4 regions of the Vibrio taketomensis genome follow, and region 3 is predicted to be linked to each of the others. Evidence: predicted binding sites of a transcription regulator. Region 3 holds the regulator's gene; each other region holds the start of a gene.

What was found. The regulator PurR, encoded in region 3, represses purine synthesis genes. The targets are predictions, from matches to a motif close to TNANGNAAACGTTTNCNTNA.
Region 1: Vt282_RS00540 (NCS2 family permease) is a predicted target of PurR. The motif match lies at 2,212-2,231, and genes of this name have one in related genera.
Region 2: Vt282_RS05825 (NupC/NupG family nucleoside CNT transporter) is a predicted target of PurR. The motif match lies at 2,883-2,902, and genes of this name have one in related genera.
Region 4: Vt282_RS10735 (NCS2 family permease) is a predicted target of PurR. The motif match lies at 3,443-3,462, and genes of this name have one in related genera.

Annotation. Positions count from the first base shown of each region.
Region 1 covers NZ_AP019649.1:114,775-119,817, forward strand. Annotated here, with positions in the region: gene spoT (bifunctional GTP diphosphokinase/guanosine-3',5'-bis pyrophosphate 3'-pyrophosphohydrolase) at 1-888, opposite strand, end outside; gene rpoZ (DNA-directed RNA polymerase subunit omega) at 926-1,198, opposite strand; gene gmk (guanylate kinase) at 1,311-1,934, opposite strand; purine riboswitch at 2,284-2,383, shown strand; gene Vt282_RS00540 (NCS2 family permease) at 2,471-3,841, shown strand; gene Vt282_RS00545 (phosphate-starvation-inducible protein PsiE) at 3,944-4,369, shown strand; gene Vt282_RS00550 (YicC/YloC family endoribonuclease) at 4,430-5,043, opposite strand, start outside.
Region 2 covers NZ_AP019649.1:1,241,781-1,246,823, forward strand. Annotated here, with positions in the region: gene Vt282_RS05810 (acyl-CoA synthetase) at 1-1,125, shown strand, start outside; gene Vt282_RS05815 (thiol-disulfide oxidoreductase DCC family protein) at 1,211-1,591, opposite strand; gene Vt282_RS05820 (glucosaminidase domain-containing protein) at 1,742-2,650, opposite strand; gene Vt282_RS05825 (NupC/NupG family nucleoside CNT transporter) at 3,097-4,305, shown strand; partial or broken gene Vt282_RS05830 (Flp family type IVb pilin) at 4,907-5,043, shown strand, end outside.
Region 3 covers NZ_AP019649.1:986,831-991,873, forward strand. Annotated here, with positions in the region: gene glgA (glycogen synthase GlgA) at 1-145, shown strand, start outside; gene Vt282_RS04585 (alpha/beta fold hydrolase) at 310-1,107, shown strand; gene Vt282_RS04590 (putative signal transducing protein) at 1,085-1,399, opposite strand; gene Vt282_RS04595 (TVP38/TMEM64 family protein) at 1,414-2,103, opposite strand; gene Vt282_RS04600 (TfoX/Sxy family DNA transformation protein) at 2,233-2,826, opposite strand; cyclic di-GMP riboswitch class I at 2,939-3,036, opposite strand; gene purR (HTH-type transcriptional repressor PurR) at 3,185-4,189, opposite strand; gene torD (molecular chaperone TorD) at 4,395-5,043, opposite strand, start outside.
Region 4 covers NZ_AP019649.1:2,324,540-2,329,582, forward strand. Annotated here, with positions in the region: partial or broken gene frsA (esterase FrsA) at 22-1,268, opposite strand; gene gpt (xanthine phosphoribosyltransferase Tet(34)) at 1,425-1,889, opposite strand; gene Vt282_RS10735 (NCS2 family permease) at 2,133-3,422, opposite strand; gene Vt282_RS10740 (aminoacyl-histidine dipeptidase) at 4,448-5,043, shown strand, end outside.

The DNA of each region.
Region 1 (5,043 bases), 870 kb from region 3:
CGCAATGTAATCTTTAACACGACCAGGACGTGGTTTGTACAGGCTATGTACTTGACCCAGTACGCGGTAGCAAGTGTCTGCGGTATCGACAATGACGCGAAAAGCGTAAATGTCCATAATGGTGTGAAAGCGCTGCTCTTTGGTTTTCATCTTGTTGTAGATGGAGAACAGGTTCTTTTCACGGCCGACAACACGAGCTTTAAGACCGACATCTTCTAAACGACCCTCAAGTTCACCGTGGATGCGTTGAATCATCTCTTTACGGTTGCCACGAGCCGCTTTAACTACTTCTTTTAATACACGATAACGGTTTGGATACAGGGCTTCAAAGCCAAGCTCTTCCAATTCAGTTTTGATATTGTGGATGCCGAGGCGGTGTGCCAGTGGCGAGTAGATTTCTAACGTTTCACGGGCTATACGACGCTTTTTATCGGGGCGCAAAGCACCAAGCGTTCGCATGTTGTGAGTACGGTCGGCAAGTTTGATCAGAATAACGCGAATGTCTTGCACCATGGCAAGCACCATTTTGCGGAAGTTTTCCGCTTGCGCTTCTTTACGGTCACGAAATTTCAGCTTGTCGAGCTTAGATACACCATCCACCAATTCAGCCACAGCATGACCAAATTGTTGCTCCAGATCTTCTTTGCTGACATCGCAATCTTCGATTACGTCATGCAAAAGAGCGGCTTGTAGAGTTTCGAGGTCGAGGCGCATTTCCGCCAAAATACGAGAAACGGCTACAGGATGGATAATATAAGGTTCCCCGCTAGAGCGGGTCTGCCCTTCGTGGGCATTTTTCGCTACCACATAAGATTGACGCAGAGCCTCTATTTGAGGCTCTGTAAGGTACTCTTGGGCAACGTCTTTGAGGCTGTCGAATAGATACAAACTTAACGCCTAGAAGATGGTTGTAGAGAAAGTCTGATTAGCGACCGTGAGCGATGCTGCTAACTGCTGCCAGTTCAGCTGCTTCTTGCTCTTGTTGCTCTTGACGCTCACGTGCATCAAGGATTTCTTTCGTGATCAGACCTTCTTCGATTTCGCGTAGAGCGATAACCGTTGGTTTATCGTTCTCTTCTGGCACTAGTGAATCTTTACCGCCAGTTTGCATTTGACGAGCGCGGCGAGCCGCAATCAGTACTAGGTCGAAACGGTTGCCAACTTTTTCAACAGCGTCTTGAACAGTTACGCGTGCCATGAGGACTCCAAATAGTTAACTAAATTTTTGAATGACGAGAAATTATACAGGCTTCAGCGCTTTTATTCTAGCCAAAGCGTTTTCTCATCGGTGAATGGCTTTTGGGAGATCCTTACTCAGCCAATAGAGCATCAAGCATGCCTTTATATTTAGCAGCTTGTTTATCTTGCTTCAATCTTTCTGCACGAATGATGGCTTTAAAGTCCATCAGTGCATTGTCAAATTCATCATTGACGATTACATAGTCGTATTCGTCATAATGAGAAATCTCTGATTTCGCTTCCGCCATGCGTTTTGCAATCACGGCTTCGCTATCTTGACCACGCGTGTTTAGGCGGCGTTCTAGCTCACCATTTGATGGTGGTAGAATAAAGATGCTTTTTGCTTGTGGCATTTGTTCACGGATTTGACGCGCACCTTGCCAATCGATATCAAGAAATACGTCGATACCTTTGTCTAGATTTTCTTCAATCCATACTCGAGAAGTGCCGTAGTAGTTACCAAATACTTCTGCGTATTCTAGGAACTGGCCTTTTTCGATTAGCTCTTCAAACAGCTCTTTTTGCACAAAGTGGTAGTGCACACCATCTTGCTCACCCGGGCGCATGCCGCGCGTAGTGTGAGACACAGATACTTTCATCGCGTATGTTGGATTGGTTTCCAGCATCGCTGAGATCAAGCTAGATTTACCAGCGCCGCTCGGTGCCGAGACGATATATAGAGTACCTTTGCCCATATGTAACGTTCCACATTTGGTTGGATGGTGTCGAGAAAAGTCGACAGTTTAAAGATAGCACTGACCGAGAACTATCACGCGATTGGTGAAAAATAGGTCAGAAAAATGGAGGCGAAGAGTAGCACGATCACAAGGATCATCACAAGGAAAACAACGCTCACACCATGGGAATTACGATCTTACAATCTTTCCGCGCGCTATCCCGTTAATTTAGTGGAAATATCTTAATGTCGATAAGCAATAAGTTGATTATTGCTAGTTGACTATGCCTCGCGCTTTAGGCAAACGTTTGCTTTTTATCGTCAATATTGTTGAAAAAGGATTGAACTTTTACTCTAGATGCATACAATGCGCGCAAACGTTTACGTGCTGTATATTCTCAGTGAATTGGACTGAGTGTTTCTACCACCGAGCCTATCTTGGTGACTACAGTAAGTTCTTGCTTTCGTGACTAAAATTTTAAGTTCGTAGCGAGAATTTTCTTTATTTCAGCATGTGTGCCTATTCACGAAAATTTAAGTTGTAAAGGTTACATAGTGAGTCTCGAAACAACCCTTAAGCAAAGTAAGACGACCAGCTTGCTGGACTCTACTTTTAAACTCTCTGAGCGCAAAACCACCATTAGCACTGAGCTATATGCCGGTTTTATTACTTTCCTAGCGATGACTTATATTCTGGCGGTCAACCCAGCGATTTTGGGTGGTATTCCGGGAATGGATAAAGGTGCAGTTTTTACCGCTACCGCACTATCTGCAGCGATTGCGACACTGATTATGGGCATTTGGGGTAACTACCCAGTCATGCTTGCGCCAGGCATGAGTATGAATGGCTTCTTTAAAGGTTTGCTATTAAGTGGCTCTGTCGCACTGGTTTGGAATGAAGCGCTATTTGGTATCTTCCTATCGGGCGTGGTGTATTTGATTCTGTCGCTAAGCAATATTCGTAAAACGCTGATTGAATCGATTCCTGAAGATCTTAAATTGGCGATCACCGTTTCGCTCGGGATGTTTATTGCATTCTTAGGCCTAAAAAATGCTGGCATCATCGTTTCCAATCCCATCATTTTGGTCAGCATGGGTGATATTTCTAATCCTCAAGTTCTGATTGCTTACATCAGTATCTTTATCGCGCTAGGTTGTATGATTCGTGATATCAAACTGGCGACGTTTATCTCGTTTATTTCTGCGATCATTCTGACCATTCTTGCTGACATGCTGATGGGTACCAATAATGCCCCAATTCCAGAACAGCTATTCTCGATGCCACCAAGCTTGGAAGGCAGCTTTGGCGCAGTGTTTGAAATATCGAATTTAACCGCAGACAAATGGTTTGATTTGCTATTTATCGTAGTGATTTTCTTGATTGTCGACTTTTTCGATGGTTTAAGCACTATTGTCGGCGTAGGCCGTGATGCGGGTATTATCGATGACGACGGTAAAGTGCCAAACGCACGTTCTGCGTTGGTGGCAGATGCGGGTGGTACAGTGATCGGTGCGGTTCTTGGTTCGACCTCTATTACCGCGTTCTCGGAATCGGGCATTGCCTCTTCGCAAGGGGCTAAGACTGGTCTTGCTGCGGTAATGGTAGCGATTCTATTTGCTCTATCACTATTCTTGTACCCATTGTTCTCAGTTTTCTCTGCGGCGATGGTGGCGCCGGCAATGGTAGTGGTTGGTATCTACATGATTGGTCGCCTAGGTAAAATTAACTGGGAGCATAAAGAATCACGTATTGCCGCGTTCTTTACCATTATGTTCACGGTACTGAGCTTCTCACCAGCGAACGGTATGGCGATGGGCTTTATTAGCTATTGCTTCTCAATGGTAGTGGCAGGACGTGCGAAAGAAGTGCACCCAGTCATTTACGGCCTATCATTGGTGTTCTTAACTTACTTAGTGTTGCTGTAAGTATTCGTTCAATTCAATGCTCCTACTGACGTGGGGGCATTGAATCCACCTATTCCATGGTACTATTATTAAAATCAATAATAAGAAAGTGGAATAGTAACCATGCCTTCTCATTTACCTCCTTCGTTTAGTCGACCTTTTCTCCGCCTTTTCCATCTTCTTGAAGCCGTACTGTTGGTTGCGATCACACTAGCGACCGTGTGGGCGATGGTAGAAGAATTTGTACATATCTATGTGCAAAAGAGAGTAATGCTGGAAGATATTCTCCTGATGTTCATTTATCTTGAAGTGCTCGCCATGGTGGGGCAGTTTGTGATGAACGGTAAGATCCCAGTGCGTTATCCAATCTATATCGCGATGATGGCGATTGCTCGTTACATCACATTGGGGATGAAAGAGCTCGATTCGGTGATGATCGTGTGGCTCTCGTTGGCGGCGTTTATTCTTGCTGCTGCGACTTTGTTGATTCGCGTTGGCCACCATTATTGGCCATATATTGATGGCAAAACATCGGAAAAAGATGAGTAATGAATAACATAAAAAAATCCCCGCAATGCGGGGATTTTTACGTTTATAGAGAGTAAATGCTTACTCGATATTCTGGATCTGTTCGCGCATTTGCTCGATCAGTACTTTTAGTTCAACACCCGATGCGGTGATATCTGTACTGATTGATTTTGATGCAAGCGTATTTGATTCACGGTTAAACTCTTGCATCATGAAATCAAGCTTACGGCCGCATGCGCCACCTTTTTTCATTACGGCCAACGCTTCTTTTACGTGAGAATCTAGGCGGTCGAGTTCTTCAGCAACATCAGATTTTTGCGCTAGAAGAATCAGCTCTTGCTCTACACGTGAAGCATCAAGCTCAATTTTTGCTTCTTCAAATTTATTCAGTAGGCGCTCACGTTGCCAAGTAAGAATTTCTGGCATGCGGGCACGCACTTTTACCACTTCATCCGTAATGGCTGTTAGGCGCTGCTCAATCAATGCCTTCATGTTGTCACCTTCACGGCCACGTGCATCGATGAACTCAGAAAGTGCCTCATCAAAACCTGCTAATAGGTCTTTGTTGATGGCATCCATATCTTGTTCTGGCGTTTCCATCACGCCAGGCCACTGCATGACTTGGAATGGATTAATGCGGCTTAATTCACCCGTCATGTGCATCACTTGCTCAGCCGCTTTGATTACCTGACTAG
Region 2 (5,043 bases), 250 kb from region 3:
ATTCTTGATGGTGACCCTGAATTTGAATACTGGCCACCAAATGATGAATGGCAAGCGATTTCCCTAAATTACACGTCAGGGACGACGGGTAATCCAAAAGGCGTGGTTTATCATCACCGCGGTGCCCATCTCAACGCCGTGAGCAATGTGATGTCGTGGGGTATGAATGCTCATCCAGTCTATTTGTGGACGCTGCCAATGTTTCACTGTAACGGTTGGTGTTTCCCTTGGACTATAGCGGCTGTCGCTGGGGTGAGTGTGAGTTTGCGTCATGTGCGTGCAGAGGCAATTTTTGATTCGATCAAAACCAACAAAGTGACGCACTTTTGTGCCGCACCAATTGTACTCAATATGATGAACAACGTTGATATCGACCTAAAGGCAGATATTAATCATCAGATTAAAGCCATGACAGCAGGTGCTGCGCCGCCAGCGACAGTCATTGAAGGTATGGAAGCTCTCGGTATTGAAGTCACTCACGTCTACGGGTTAACGGAAACCTTTGGCCCTTGTGTGGTGTGTGATTGGCAGCGGAGTTGGGACGGCTTGAACAATACTGAACGTGCTCGTATGAAAGCGCGTCAAGGTGTTCGCGCACCAATGCAAGGTGAGTTAATGGTTGCCGACCCAATTACATTAAAGCCTGTCGCTAAAGACGGTAAAGAAATGGGTGAGATTTTCCTGCGCGGTAATATTGTCATGAAAGGCTACCTGAAAAACCCAAGTACTACCGATGAGTCACTTGCAGAAGGTTGGTTCCATACAGGTGACGTGGCGGTTTGGCACGAAGATAACTACATCGAGATCAAAGATCGTTCCAAAGACATCATCATCTCTGGTGGTGAAAACATCTCAAGTATTGAGATAGAGGACGTGCTTTATCGACATCCAGATATTGAAGAAGTGGCCGTGATCGCGATGTCAGATGAAAAGTGGGGAGAGGTTCCATGTGCGTTCGTTAAAACGAAAGGGGCAGCAGCCTTAACCCAAGATGAGCTGATTGCTTTTTGTCGTAGCCAGATGGCGCATTTTAAAGTGCCGAAGAAATTTATCTTTACTGCACTGCCTAAAACGTCGACAGGTAAAGTACAAAAATATGTGTTGCGTGACCGAGTGAACGAATAGCATACAGAGTTGTGTTTTGTCGTTATGTTGAGAGTTATCTCGTTGAGATAACTCTTTTTTATAATCAGCAGGTAAAAAGCGGCGTTCATAATTCACATTGTTTACAGCGTGACTTTCCAGTCAGTAAACGTGAGATTTTGTAGCGGTGACGCGCAAACAGGGTGTAGCAGGCGTTAGCGAAGGGTCGAATAAGTGGCCAGCGCAGCATTTTTAAATAGTGCTTGGTTCCGGTCAATTGCCAAAGATAGACGTTCGCATCAACCGCAAGTCGCAAATTACCCTTGTCATCAATAACGTGAAGTAATCTGCGACTCTCTTCTACAGAAATGGAAGGGTGATGCTTCATTGCTTCAGCGTTGAGTACGTTCACAAATTTTGCGTGTGTGCCGAGGTGGTATTTTAGTGACGTCATCTCTTTCACACAGAGTGGGCATGAAGCGTCGTAGAAAATGGTTACTTTGTTCAAAACATCATTCCTTTCACATACATGCCAGTTACTTACGCGGCGGGCGCTACTCTGATCAAATAAAGCCCGATTTTAATACTAGCGTGAAGAAAACCAGCGTCGTAGTGACGCTGGCTTACGTGAAACGAATGACGGTCACCGATAGTGTCGTTAGTGGCTAAAACGGATTCGAGTCGCGTGGTTGCTGTCTAATTTTAGCTGGTCAAAGTTATCAAGCTGATGATGTTTGATCAGTGCGCGTAGATTGTCGACGTAAGCTTCGCCACGTGTGGAGTAGTGCGACAAGGCTGCAACCAGTCGGTATCCATTTAAGTTCTGTTGCTCGCGAAGCTGTTTACGAAGTTGCCACAACTGTTCATAAGCGCGCGTAGTATTGAGGTTGTGGATATAACTTGCTGTACCAGCGTATAGGTTGTCAAACGCGGCAACTTTTACGTGACCGCCAGGAGTTGTAAGGTATTTACCACCGTGAGCAGGAAGATGTTCTCCGTATAAACTGTTGCCTTTCACCGCGAAATGACTGGTGCCCCAACCACTTTCATCAATACCTTGCGCAAGCACCATACCGATCGGAATAATATCGACTTGTAGCAATAGATCTCCGATATTGTTGGTCTTGACGTCATAAGAATGCATCAGGTTCTCTACCCAAGCTTGTTCAGCTTCTGTCCAAGCGGATTTTGGCTTGCTTTCTAACGCTTTTAACTCATTTCTGACTAATAGAATTTGGTTATTCACCGCTTTTACTGTTGGCAGCAGTAGGCGGATAAATCCTGTAGTTTTCTCTTCTACTGGCAAATTATTCAAATCATTAGGCAGATTTTCAACAAAGTAGCTAGGAACAGTTTTGTCAGCAGTAACCAGTTTTAGTTGGTAGTTATGCTGTTTAAAATCAGCAATGAGCTGCTCAGCAGAGCTCAGTTCTTGGACTTTAATATGAGGGTAGGGAGCGCTAATTTGTTCCGGAGAGGCAGGCAACGTTGAGGCTGCATGCGTTGAGCATGAAAACAAAAAAAGACATAAGAGCGTTTTAGCATGTGATTGTAAAAGTGAGGACATCAATATCCCTCCTAAAAGTTGTTATAGCCAAGTGACTCAGAGCTTTGATTATATAAGCCTAATTGCATTTTGTTTGCCATATTATGCGATCAAATCTTAGCTCTAAGATTTCAGTGGCATTGATTTATCGCGGTAAATGGTCATTTTTTTATCGAACGGACGCAATTCCTCAGTTTTTACGCAAGTGACCATTGTCACATTCTCATAGAGTCACTATACTCCGCGCGATTAGGAACGTAATCGTTTTCCTAATCAGCTTTCAAACGGCTGCAAAATGGATACTTGCCCCAAGGAACAGGGCCCAGCGTAACTGTGAGCGTTTACGGGCCATAAATCCGCTATCGGGCAAGACAACATTTTGCGATGTTGCCTGCACTCGTGCGCGTCTAATTTTTGGTTCGCTTTAAATTCAGATAGTTAGCACAGATACATAGCAAGGTAACATAATGCAAATCATCTACAGCTTAGCGGGCATCTTAGCGATTTTAGCGTGTGCATATGCACTTTCAGATAGTCGTAAAAGCATCAATTGGCGCACAATTCTCGGTGCATTTACTCTTCAAGCAGGTTTCGCCGCTTTGGTGCTGTACTTTCCGCTTGGCCAGTCTCTATTAGGCGCAATTAGTAACGGTGTTTCAGGCCTTTTGTCGTTTGCTGACGAGGGTATTGGTTTCGTTTTTGGTGACTTAGCGAAGGGCAACTTCATTTTCGCAATTCGCGTTCTACCGTTGATTGTTTTCCTATCAGCCATTATTTCTCTACTTTATTACCTTGGTGTGATGCAAAAGCTAATCTTAGTGATTGGTGGCGGTATTGCGCGTCTTCTGGGTACATCAAAAGTGGAATCGTTGGCCGCAACGAGCAACATCTTCCTTTCAATGTGCGAAGCTTCGCTGGTGGTACGCCCATTCTTGCCGCAAATGACGCGCTCTGAATTGTTTGCTGTAACGGTTGGCGGCATGGCATCGGTAGCCGGCTCAGTGTTGGGTGGTTATGCCGCACTAGGCATTGAACTAAAATACCTCATCGCGGCAAGCTTTATGGCAGCGCCGGGCGGTCTTTTGATGGCAAAAATGATGGTGCCAGAGCGTGAAGTTTCAGCTGCGCAACAAGAGATTAAGCTAGAGAAAAGCACCGATAGCAACATGGTTGACGCATTGGCAACAGGTGCGATGAATGGTGTAAAAGTTGCGGTTGCGGTCGGTACGATGCTGATTGCGTTTGTCAGTGTGATCGCAATGATCAACGCAGGTTTTGAAGCAGTAGGTGCTCTATTCGGCATTGAAAACCTGACGCTACAAACGATTTTTGGTTACATCTTTGCACCACTAGCGTTGTTTGCTGGTATCTCAATGGATGACGTGTTTACAGCGGCGGCGTTGATTGGTCAGAAAACAGTATTGAATGAGTTTGTTGCCTTCCTTGATTTTGTGAGCGTGCGCGATACATTGTCTGCTCACAGCCAAGTGATCATTACCTTTGCACTTTGCGGTTTTGCAAACATCGGCTCAATTGCGATTTCACTAGGTTCGATTGGCGCAATGGCTCCAGAGCGTCGTCAAGAAGTTGCGAAGTTAGGTGTACGTGCAGTTATTGCCGCGACACTTGCAAATATGATGAGCGCTGCGCTAGCTGGTTTGTTTATTGCTCTGTAATCGTCAGTGCTGATTCAGCTCAGAAGCCCGCCATTGAGCGGGCTTTTTTGTATCTGGCGTTTAGGAGATTGAGATAAACAGCGCCTAGGCGCAAATTATCGATATGTTGATTAGAAAATTTCAGCATCAGAATAGAAAGTCCAACCGCATTTCTCCGAAGACTAAAGGGCAATGAAGTAACGAATAATTATCTCGGTACACAAATTTTACAGATAGTCCATAGGTTGTGACTCAAAATGGTAAAAATAGAGTAAATAGTTTATTTTTTTGTAAAGAAAGGCTTCAATCCAAAGTATTAGTGAAAATATACAATGTGAGATCGATATCACGTTATTAAATCAAATTTTTGCGAATAAATTACTTTTGTCAGCATTGATTCCAAAAGTCAAAACTAAATGATATATTTATAAATAAACTATATCAAAATTGAGACGGTGCTTACGCAACCAAAAATATATTTTGAATAATTTGTAGGTCAAAGAGTTATTTTTTCAAAAATATCAAACAAGCATTAATTGTAACTGCTGATATTCTTCACTCATAATTATCTCGTCAAGGAAAGAGCAAGTCTCTGTTAGTGAAAACAACGTCGAGGTACAAAATGTTAACTAAATTATTTATCAATACTCAACTCGCGGTCGAGAAATTTAGAAACGACCAACGTGGTGTAACCGCCATTGAATACGCAATTATTGGTGTTGCTGTATCTGCATTAGTACTAGCTGTTTTGCATCCGAT
Region 3 (5,043 bases):
GAGCGTGATGCAACGTTCGTTATTGTTCTATTTGCAAAACCAAGCAGAAATGCAACGCGTTCAGTTACGAGCGATGAAGCAGCAATTTTGTTGGAAGAAGGCGGCTGAAGAATACTTATCTCTGTATCGAAGTGCATTCCACTAGCCAGTTTTTGGTCTGTTCATTAACAGAAAAGGCACCACACGGTGCCTTTTTTACATTTTTCTCGTCTTAAATCCTCATAAAGTGATATATGATTTATTAGTATCAAACAACAGTATGCTAGGCTTCGTCGGTCTTAGTGTTATCTAATCTATTTTGTAGCGTAAATGAGTAATACCTTGCTGTTTCATAAAACCTATTTACATCCAACAAGCAAAGAATGGGTTGTCTTCGTTCACGGAGCTGGTGGTAGCTCATCAATTTGGTTTAAACAAATCAAAGCATACAAAGCGCATTTTAATCTGCTGCTTGTCGATCTTCGTGGCCACGGTAAGTCTAATCAGTTACTGAAGGATCTGATCTCAAGTCAATACACGTTTAAATCAGTGACGTTAGACATCCTACAAGTCCTCGACCATTTAAAGATTCAGTCCGCGCACTTTGTTGGTATGTCATTAGGCACTATTATCGTACGAAATTTGGCAGAGCTTGCCTCAGAGCGGGTGAGTTCGATGGTGTTAGGTGGAGCAGTAACTCGCTTAAATACGCGTTCACAATTTTTGGTGACACTCGGCAATACGTTCAAGCACGTCGTGCCATATATGTGGCTTTATCGTCTGTTTGCTTACATTGTCATGCCACAGAAAACTCAGCGACAATCAAGGCATTTGTTTGTACGTGAGGCGAAAAAGCTGTGTCAGAAAGAGTTTAAGCGCTGGTTTAGACTCGCATCGGAAGTGAATCCATTGATGCGCTGCTTTAAAGAAAAAGAGCTACCGATCCCAACGCTATATTTGATGGGCGAACGGGACTACATGTTTATTCAGCCGGTACGAGAAATGATCGCAGCACATAAACTGAGCCAACTACGAGAGATCGCCGACTGTGGGCATGTGTGCAATATTGAGCGCCCAGACGAATTCAACCAACATTCGATTAACTTTATTCATCAGCAAATTCGCTAGTACCGCATTGCCAACATAAGGCGAATTGTCCTTCATTGATTTCACCGCACTCTGAGCATTGCCATTCTGGTAGCGAGTGCGGCTGTTCAAATTGTTTAACCAGGGCTTGCGCTGCAGGTGCTTGGCTGACGTCAAAAAGCCAGACATGGGGCTCGCTAGAATCGCCAAAAGGTACTTCACCTTGTAAGCCAAAAATACCTTCGCCACGGACTTCACACTCAATATTATGTGAACGCAAAAGCTCACAGACAATGTGAGCTTGTGGGGGATTCGCTGCGCTGAATATTTTCACTAAGTTACTCCGTATTAAGCGTGACTTTGCGATTGCCCATCACGTTTAAACTTTGCCATCACCCATTTTGCAATGATAGGGAATAAACCAAGTAGCGCGAAAGACACTAATACTGATGGCGATACGATGCCAGACAAACTATCGATTTGCGCTAACTGTGTACCGGCGTTGAGATAAACAGCTGTGCCTGGCAGCATCCCTAGTTGACTGACTAAGTAGAAACGCGCGGTTGTGATTGGGGTTAGCCCCATCAATAGGTTGATCAGGAAAAATGGAAAAACGGGAATTAAGCGCAGTGAGAATAGATAAAACGCTCCGTCTTTGGCTACACCTTGGTTAATGGCGTTAAGCTTATCGCCAAACTTCCCTTGTACCCAGTCTCGTAGAAGAAAACGACTGCTGAGAAAAGCCAGTGTCGCACCAATGGTACTCGCAAAAGATACCAAAAGTAAGCTAGTCCAGAAGCCAAATAGCGCAGCACCTAACAACGTAACAACCGCGGCTCCCGGAATCGAAAACGCAGTGATAGCAACATATATTGCAAAGTATGTGATGGCTGCTAAAACGAAATTTTGCTCGATATAAGCAGCAAGAGCAGCTTGTTGCGCTTTGGCATTTTCTAGCGTGAGTTGATCACCAAATTGGGTGATTAGAAAGGCGATTAATCCTATTAGCAACAGGCCAAAAATCAGTTTCTTGTTCATCTTTGCTCTCCTTATACCTAGCCTGTATTAAGCTTAGTATCTAAATTTGCTGCGTTGATGAAATATAAGAACTTATAAGTCGCGAAAAACTTTCAAAAAAAAGCCAGCGAGATCGCTGGCTAGATTAAGTTAGTGCTGTAAGCGTGCGAGCAATTCCTCTCGGCGGGCTAGGGGGACAACAGACCAATGGGTGCCCTGTATCGCGCCCTCAAGCGACCAAAGAAGCTCGAGGCTAACCTCACTAGTATGAGAGTTACGAATCGCTTTAAACGCCTCTAGAGAGCCAGTTTGATGTAGCTGCTGAACGTCTTCAATGCCTGCTTTTTTAAGCATACGTTCAGTCGCTAGACGTAAATTAGGTAAATCTTTAATACGGGTTGGTTTTGTTTCAGCTTGAGAAGACTTTTCTACTTGCGCTCTGGCATGCGCAGCTCGAGCTATCTCAAGGGCTTTTTCACTGTCGTTATACCATTCTTCACTGAGTGCGAAGTACTTGGTGACAACAGGGAAACCGCGTTTGTGATAAATATAAGGTTCAAAACCCAGTTGCTTAAATTGTTTTCTTAAAGTGCTGTCAGCACGGATATGAAGCTTATTGTGTACGACTAGGGCAAACATGGTTTCGTCTGCGAAAATCCCAAACCCACCAAACATAGAGCGAGATTTAATGCGACCTAGTGGCTCAAATAGCCTCATTGAGTCTTTCAGTATTGGTTTATCCATTCAGTACTTTCTCGGTGTATGTGTATGTTAATACGCCACCAAATCAGGTCCGAGAGAATAGCAGGTAATGCAGGTATCTGGAGGTTAATCAGTTAACGTGTGCATTTCTACCATCGGCAACCCCGCTACCATACAGTCATGTTGAATCATGAATATTTAGGCCGGTGGCTTTGCGTCCCATCTTTTCAGAATGGTTTGCCCTGTGCGTGACTTAATTTGCTTTGCTAAAGATTAAAATACTTCTTGTAAGAAGTATCAGCATACTATGGAAGAATTGTGATCTTAATGCAAGAATAAAGTCTGAAATGTAACATAGCTGATGGTGAGACCATCAGCTATTGTTTTATTAATCATCGAGTTAGTTAATTTTCTTAACCGTAGAGCGCTCAACGATTTCTGGATGCATTTCAAAAACTCGCTTATCGTGTTCTTTATTTTTGATGCGCTCAAGTAGGATTTCAAACGCGTTTTTACCTACACGACGTTTTGGTTGGTGAACCGTTGTTAGCGGTGGAGAGAAGTACTCTGCCAACTCGATGTTGTCGTAACCGATCACCGACATATCTTCTGGAATACGAATGCCTTTTTGCTGTAGGCGACTCATTAGACCAAGTGCCATGGTATCGTTAAAACAGAAAATTGCCGTAGGACGCTTGTCCATTGCAACGATTTGGTCAGCGGCAAGCACGGCAGTGTCACACTCAAAGTTACCTTCAAGAATCCAATCTTCATTAACCGTAAGGTCTGCTTCTGTCATCGCACGTTTAAAGCCTTGAATACGCTCTTGGCAAACGGCTTTTTCGAAGTGACCACTTAAACATGCGATATCTTTGTGACCATGCTCAATGAGGTATTTGGTCGCTAGGTAGCCACCTTCTTCTGAGTTGTCGATGATCTTATCGACTTGAGAGCTCTCTGGGCCCCAGTCCATAACCACTTTAGGAATGTCTTTATGGCGGTCTAGCATTTCGCTCAGTTCTTCGGTTAGGTCTGAACACATTACCAAAATACCGTCGACACGTTTTTCCGCTAGCATGCGAATGTAGTCACGTTGCTTCTCGTAGATACCACCCGTATTACAAAGAATTAGCGTGTAACCTTGGCGGTAGCAGTAGCTCTCAACACCATCAATGACTTCAGAAAAGAACAGGTTAGTTGATTGCGTTACTAGCATACCGATAGTGCGTGTGCTATTACATTTTAGACTGCGAGCGACTGCGCTTGGTGCGTAGTTTAGCTCTGTAACCGCTTCCATTACACGTTCTTGTGTTGCTTCAGCAACAAAGCGCGTTTTATTAATCACGTGCGATACAGTTGTTGTCGATACGCCAGCTAAGCGCGCAACATCTTTTATAGTGGCCATAAGGTATGATCCTATCTATCGCTGCCACATCCGCTATTCACATTATTGGGAATAAATTGGCAGTAAGTATTAGAAATACAAAAACCGCTTGAGAGCAGCGGTTTGTACTTAAGTTATATTAATTTATCGTTTGCGATGACGATTTTAGACCGCATTGACGCTGGTAGCAAATGAAAAACCATCATCGCAGCTTGGGGCGTGTATGCTATTCCGCTTCGCCGGCCAAATAGTTACAGTCGAGTTCAAGGAACGCAACAAGCAATGAAGTGACGGCTGAATAGAAACCAAATGAGTCAAGTGCTTGGCTTTTCGCGGCGAACTTAGGTACCCAATTTAGAATATAACGGCGAATAAACGCCTCTTGTTCAATCAGCGCATCTTCAAAATGGCCTTCTTGCTCAAGCTCGTTAGTGCGAATAATCATATTGCCCAGCAGGTCGAGTTCAATAGCGATATGATCCGCAGGCTCATTCAAACTTTGATTGATTGCCACGCCATGTTCTGCAAGCAGCGCTTCCATTTCTTTGGCTGGCTCATCATGTAGAAGACCTGTTGTGCCGACATACATCGAAGCATATGGCAAAGCAGACTCTTTATCTGATTTCAGGAACAGATCGCAGAAGTCAGCGGCGAGTTCAAGTTGGCCATCTTCACGGTCAATTTGGCGGTTAAGCGCGTCGACTAGGCGATCAACAGATGGTTTAAGGGTTGGGTTTTCGCCTAGGCCAGATAAAAAGCCACGAATTTCAGCGCTTTGGTATTGATCCAATTCAGCTTCGGTCAGCTCTTTGGCAAATAAACTAGAAAACCACCAGTAAATTTCTGCACGCTTTTCGTTAAACGCTTTGAGTTCT
Region 4 (5,043 bases), 1.3 Mb from region 3:
TTAACTAATTTTACAAACATGTCACCTTAATAACTCATCTTCTAGCCATTTAATCGCTAAATCGAGGGATTGCTCATATCCTTGTGAAATTGTCTTTGCACTTATTTTCTTTGCTTTGCCGTAATCACTAAATAATGCCACCAATTGATTATCGCTATAAGGTGAGACCGGATCGCCCTCTAAACTCATTGCTAAAATTGGCACTCGAGTCTTACGGCTCGCCAAAATACCTTGAGCTTTCAAAGACCAAGCTCGCATTTGTCCTGCCAAGCTATTGATGTCCACCACTTCCTTACCCAAACGTGCCGCCAATAAATCGAGATACATTTTCGACATTTTCTTCAATTTATCCGGCGAAGAAAGCACATCATGAATTGGAGCGCCCATGGTCACGCAGGCTTTAATTTTCGTTGGTTCCATAAAAGACAAACGCACCAACGCATTGCCACCAAAGCGAAAACCGATTAAGCCAACGCGGTAATGATTACCCATGGGATTGACGGTAATTCATTGAGTACCGCTTGATGCAAACACGACGAATCCTCGCTCAACGGCCAGTGACTAGAATAACCGACCGACGGCATGTCCACGGTTAACATCGCAATATTTTTCTTTGAAAGATAATCACGGAATAATCGCCACATATCCCCTTGCAGCGTATCCAAACCAGCACTAACGATCACCACGGGTTGAGGTTTTTCAGTGCTTGTCAGATGAAGATGAGCGGTGATTTTTTTGCCTTTGTACGGCACTTCGATACGTTTAATAACAAATTGCGTTTTCTTAGCAGCATCATTATAAGCCTTAGTGGCTAGGGTTTGCGCTTGAAGTGCAAGATTGTCATTTTTGAGGTGTGGGTAACCAGCAATACTAAAACACAGTGAGGCGGTAAACAGTTCATTCGCCCCCTCATCGCCGACTAATTCATGCCCTTTTTTTTGGTGCTCCATACCCAGTTTGGTCCACTCATAAGTCCAGTTGCCACTGTGATAACCCATTACCGTGTCGAGCCATTTATCATGCGTACGAGAGTGTTGTGAGCCAGCAATCCTCGCTAACACTTCTTCCATTTCAATCGGGTCGATACCCTGCCATGACCATTGCAGACGATGTAAATTGCGGTACCAGTTGGATTGCCCTTTCTCACGCATTTCATCCAGCAACTCTTGGTTGGTTGGCATGTAACGCGTTAACTCTGACGTTTCTTTAGCTTGTTTATGTTTCACAAAAAGAGTTTCAGAGAGGTTGGTGTTATCTGTTTCTGACATGGTGCTACCTAACTAAGACATTCGTAATCATAATAAACCTAATCAGCAATAACAGAGAAGGCAATTCATGGCTTACCGTATTATGAATTCACACCATAAATAACGAATAGGTAAAAAAAATGACCCTTGCGGGTCATCTTTGAATATCTGCAAACTTTATTTCTGCTTGCGATTGATAGGCTCAACGTACTGAACAGTTGTATCCCATGGTTGCTCAATCCATGTGTCTTGAGCGATATCAACCACGTATTCGTCCAGCAGTGCAGCACCTGATGGTTTAGCACAAACCGCAATCAGTTTTGCTTTCGGGTACATTTCACGCAGTTTACGTGCAGTATCACCGCTATCTACTAGGTCTTCTACGATTAGGTAACCTTCACCATCACCTTCTGGCGCTTTTAGTACACTCATATCACGTTGGTGATCGTGGTCGTAGCTTGAGATACAGATGGTATCTACGTAACGAATACCCAGTTCACGCGCAAGGATTGCGCCAGGAACTAGACCACCACGGCTAACCGCCCAAATACCTTTCCATTGTTCAGCAGGCATTTGTTTTTCTGCCAATTGACGGCAGTAATTCTGCATGGTGTCCCAAGTGATAACGAATTTTTTACTCATTGTAGTAACCTAATTATTTGAAAGTTTTACGTCCCGCTGATACGCCAAATTAGCGTTCATACAGCAACCAGCAGAAAGCGAACAGCTATACGGGGACAGAAGCTACGCAAACGATTATTCTACCTAAACAGCGTAACAATACCAACTATAAAAAAAGCCATAGTAGACAGTTCCACTATGGCTTTCGCTCCCGATAAATGACTTAATTCCACTAATCGTCAATTGGTTAGTGGAATCTACCTACTACATTGCTAGGTATTTAAGAATAAATAGCGCGGATAGACACCATACACTGATCGATACTTCACGACCTTTACCACTTAGCAATTTGATTGCCGCGTAAGAGATAAAGCCAAACGCAATACCTTCTGCAATCGAGTATGTCAGTGGCATCAGCAAACACGTTACAACCACTGGCGCCGCTTCTGTTAGGTCACGCCAATCAACGCTTACCAAACCAGACATCATTAGAATTGCAACGTAGAACAGTGCACCTGCCGTCGCATATGCTGGGATCATGCCCGCTAGCGGAGCAAAGAATAGCGCTAATAAGAATAGTACGCCTACAACCACTGCCGTTAGACCAGTGCGACCACCAGCAGCAACACCTGCTGTTGATTCAACAAATGATGTCGTGCTCGAAGTACCTAGCATTGCACCCACTGACGTTGCTGTTGAGTCAGCCAATAGCGCTTTACTTAGACGAGGTAACTTACCGTCTTCAGTCATTAAGTTTGCTTTAGTCGCAACTCCCACCAAAGTACCTGCGGTATCGAACAAGTCGACAAATAGGAACGCAAATACAACCGTGATCATGCCAACTTCAAATACGTCAGCAATGTTCATTTGCATAAATGTTGGTGCGATGCTTGGAGGTGTAGACATGATGCCGCCGTACTGAACATCACCCACCACAATACCGATCGCAGTGATGATAAGAATGGCAATTAAAACTGCACCGCGAACGCCACGATAAACAAGCGCTATTGTTAAAAAGAAACCCAGTGCTGCTAGCGCAGGCTTAAGGCTAGTGATATCACCACGACTAACCAGTGTTGCTGGGTTATCCACTACAATACCCGCATTTTGCAAGCCGATGAATGCAAGGAACAAACCGATACCGGCAGAAATACCTGTACGCAGTGACAGTGGAATCGAGTTAATGATCCATTCACGGACTTTAAAAACACTCAATGCCATAAATAGCAAACCAGACACAAAAACTGCGCCCAACGCAACTTGCCAAGTATGCCCCATGCCCAAAACAACACCGTAAGTGAAGAATGCGTTAAGACCCATACCCGGAGCCAAAGCGATTGGGTAGTTCGCCACGATACCCATAACAAAACAGCCAATAGCAGCAGCAAGACAGGTAGCAACAAACACTGCACCCTTATCCATGCCAGCATCAGCCAACATTGCAGGGTTAACAAAGATGATGTAAGCCATCGTCAAAAAGGTAGTAATACCCGCGACGAGCTCAGTTTTTACGTTCGTGCCGTTTTCGCTGAGCTTGAACAGTTTTTCGAGCATGATTGAATCCTATTGGAAAATTAAGTAAACGTTTGCGTAATCGATTGGCACGGATTATAGAGTTATCAAAAAGCAAATTCTAGATAGAATTATCACTCTAAGTTATATTTTCTTTCAAATTTTTCATCCCTTGCAAAACATCATTCGAATCAAACAAATATTTTCTTTATTTTCAACAAATAAGATTAAATTCGTTGCAAGCATAAAATTGTAGATTTAGCGAGCGATGTAATAAATTTTCAAGGTAATTTGACTCGAAGTGGCCAAAGAAAAGCGTGGAATATGGTCAAGCAAAGCGAAATATCTCTGCCTCGGTAGGATTTGAAGAGGAATTTTGCTCAAATCATCAAACTGCAGATAAAAAACGCCACTCAATTTGAGTGGCGGTTGAATCATGTCAGCAAAAAACAGGCTGCTGTAAAAAATTCTAAAAATAGGGGGTGAACAAAACTGTTCGAAACAAACTAAAACTTAGTAGCCAAAGCTTGTTGGGTATACAAAATTACTAGTATAAACAGAGCTGTTTATCCAGAACATTGCACTTGGTAAACCTTTCATGCTATCACCTTTTAAATCAATGCAATTAAACAAAACGTTGATTTCTCGGTTCCTTGGAGGCGATAAATCGGACTCATCCTTTGAGCATTTTTTCCTTCGAATAACGAAGTTGGTGCAAATATACCCTAAAGAAATAAAATTACAATAGCATTGATGATAAAAGTCACACTTTTCTTAAAAATGATCTAGATCAAGCTTATTCTGTAAGTAAATTACATTTTCAGAACGTTTTACGACCAATCACAACAAAACCATACGCACACGATTGGGCACACGATTGGCTAAGCACCGCCGGCAAGATTTCAACAATAAAGCTGTAACAAATCGTCTTTATCCCCTACTCACTAATAAAGGAGAGTGATATGCTAGCTTCTTCTAATTTTGTAGACCAACCCTAGTATTTCATGCCATCCGTGGCAGTTATCACTTCAATATACTCTGGTCTTTAGTATTTTAAGGAGTCATCCGTGTCTGAATTCCATTCTGAAATCAGTAAATTATCACCTGCTCCACTTTGGCAGTTCTTTGACAAAATTTGTTCTATCCCTCACCCATCAAAACATGAAGAAGCGCTAGCGCAATACATTGTTAGCTGGGCACAAGAGCAAGGTCTAGATGTTCGCCGCGATCCTACTGGTAACGTATTTATCAAAAAACCAGCGACACCAGGCATGGAAAACAAAAAAGGTGTGGTACTACAAGCGCACATAGACATGGTGCCGCAAAAAAATGAAGACACACAACATGACTTCACGACTGACGCAATCCAACCATATGTAGATGGTGAATGGGTTACAGCGAAAGGCACTACGCTCGGCGCAGATAACGGTATGGGTATGGCATCTTGCTTGGCAGTGCTTGCATCTACTGATATCAAACACGGTCCAATTGAAGTTCTGCTAACGATTGATGAAGAAGCAGGCATGACTGGTGCATTTGGCCTTGAGGCGGGTTGGTTAGAAGGTGACATCCTTCTTAATACAGACTCAGAGCAAGAAGGTGAAGTCTACATGGGTTGTGCTGGCGGTATTGATGGTGAACTGACTGTCGCTGTTGAGCGTGA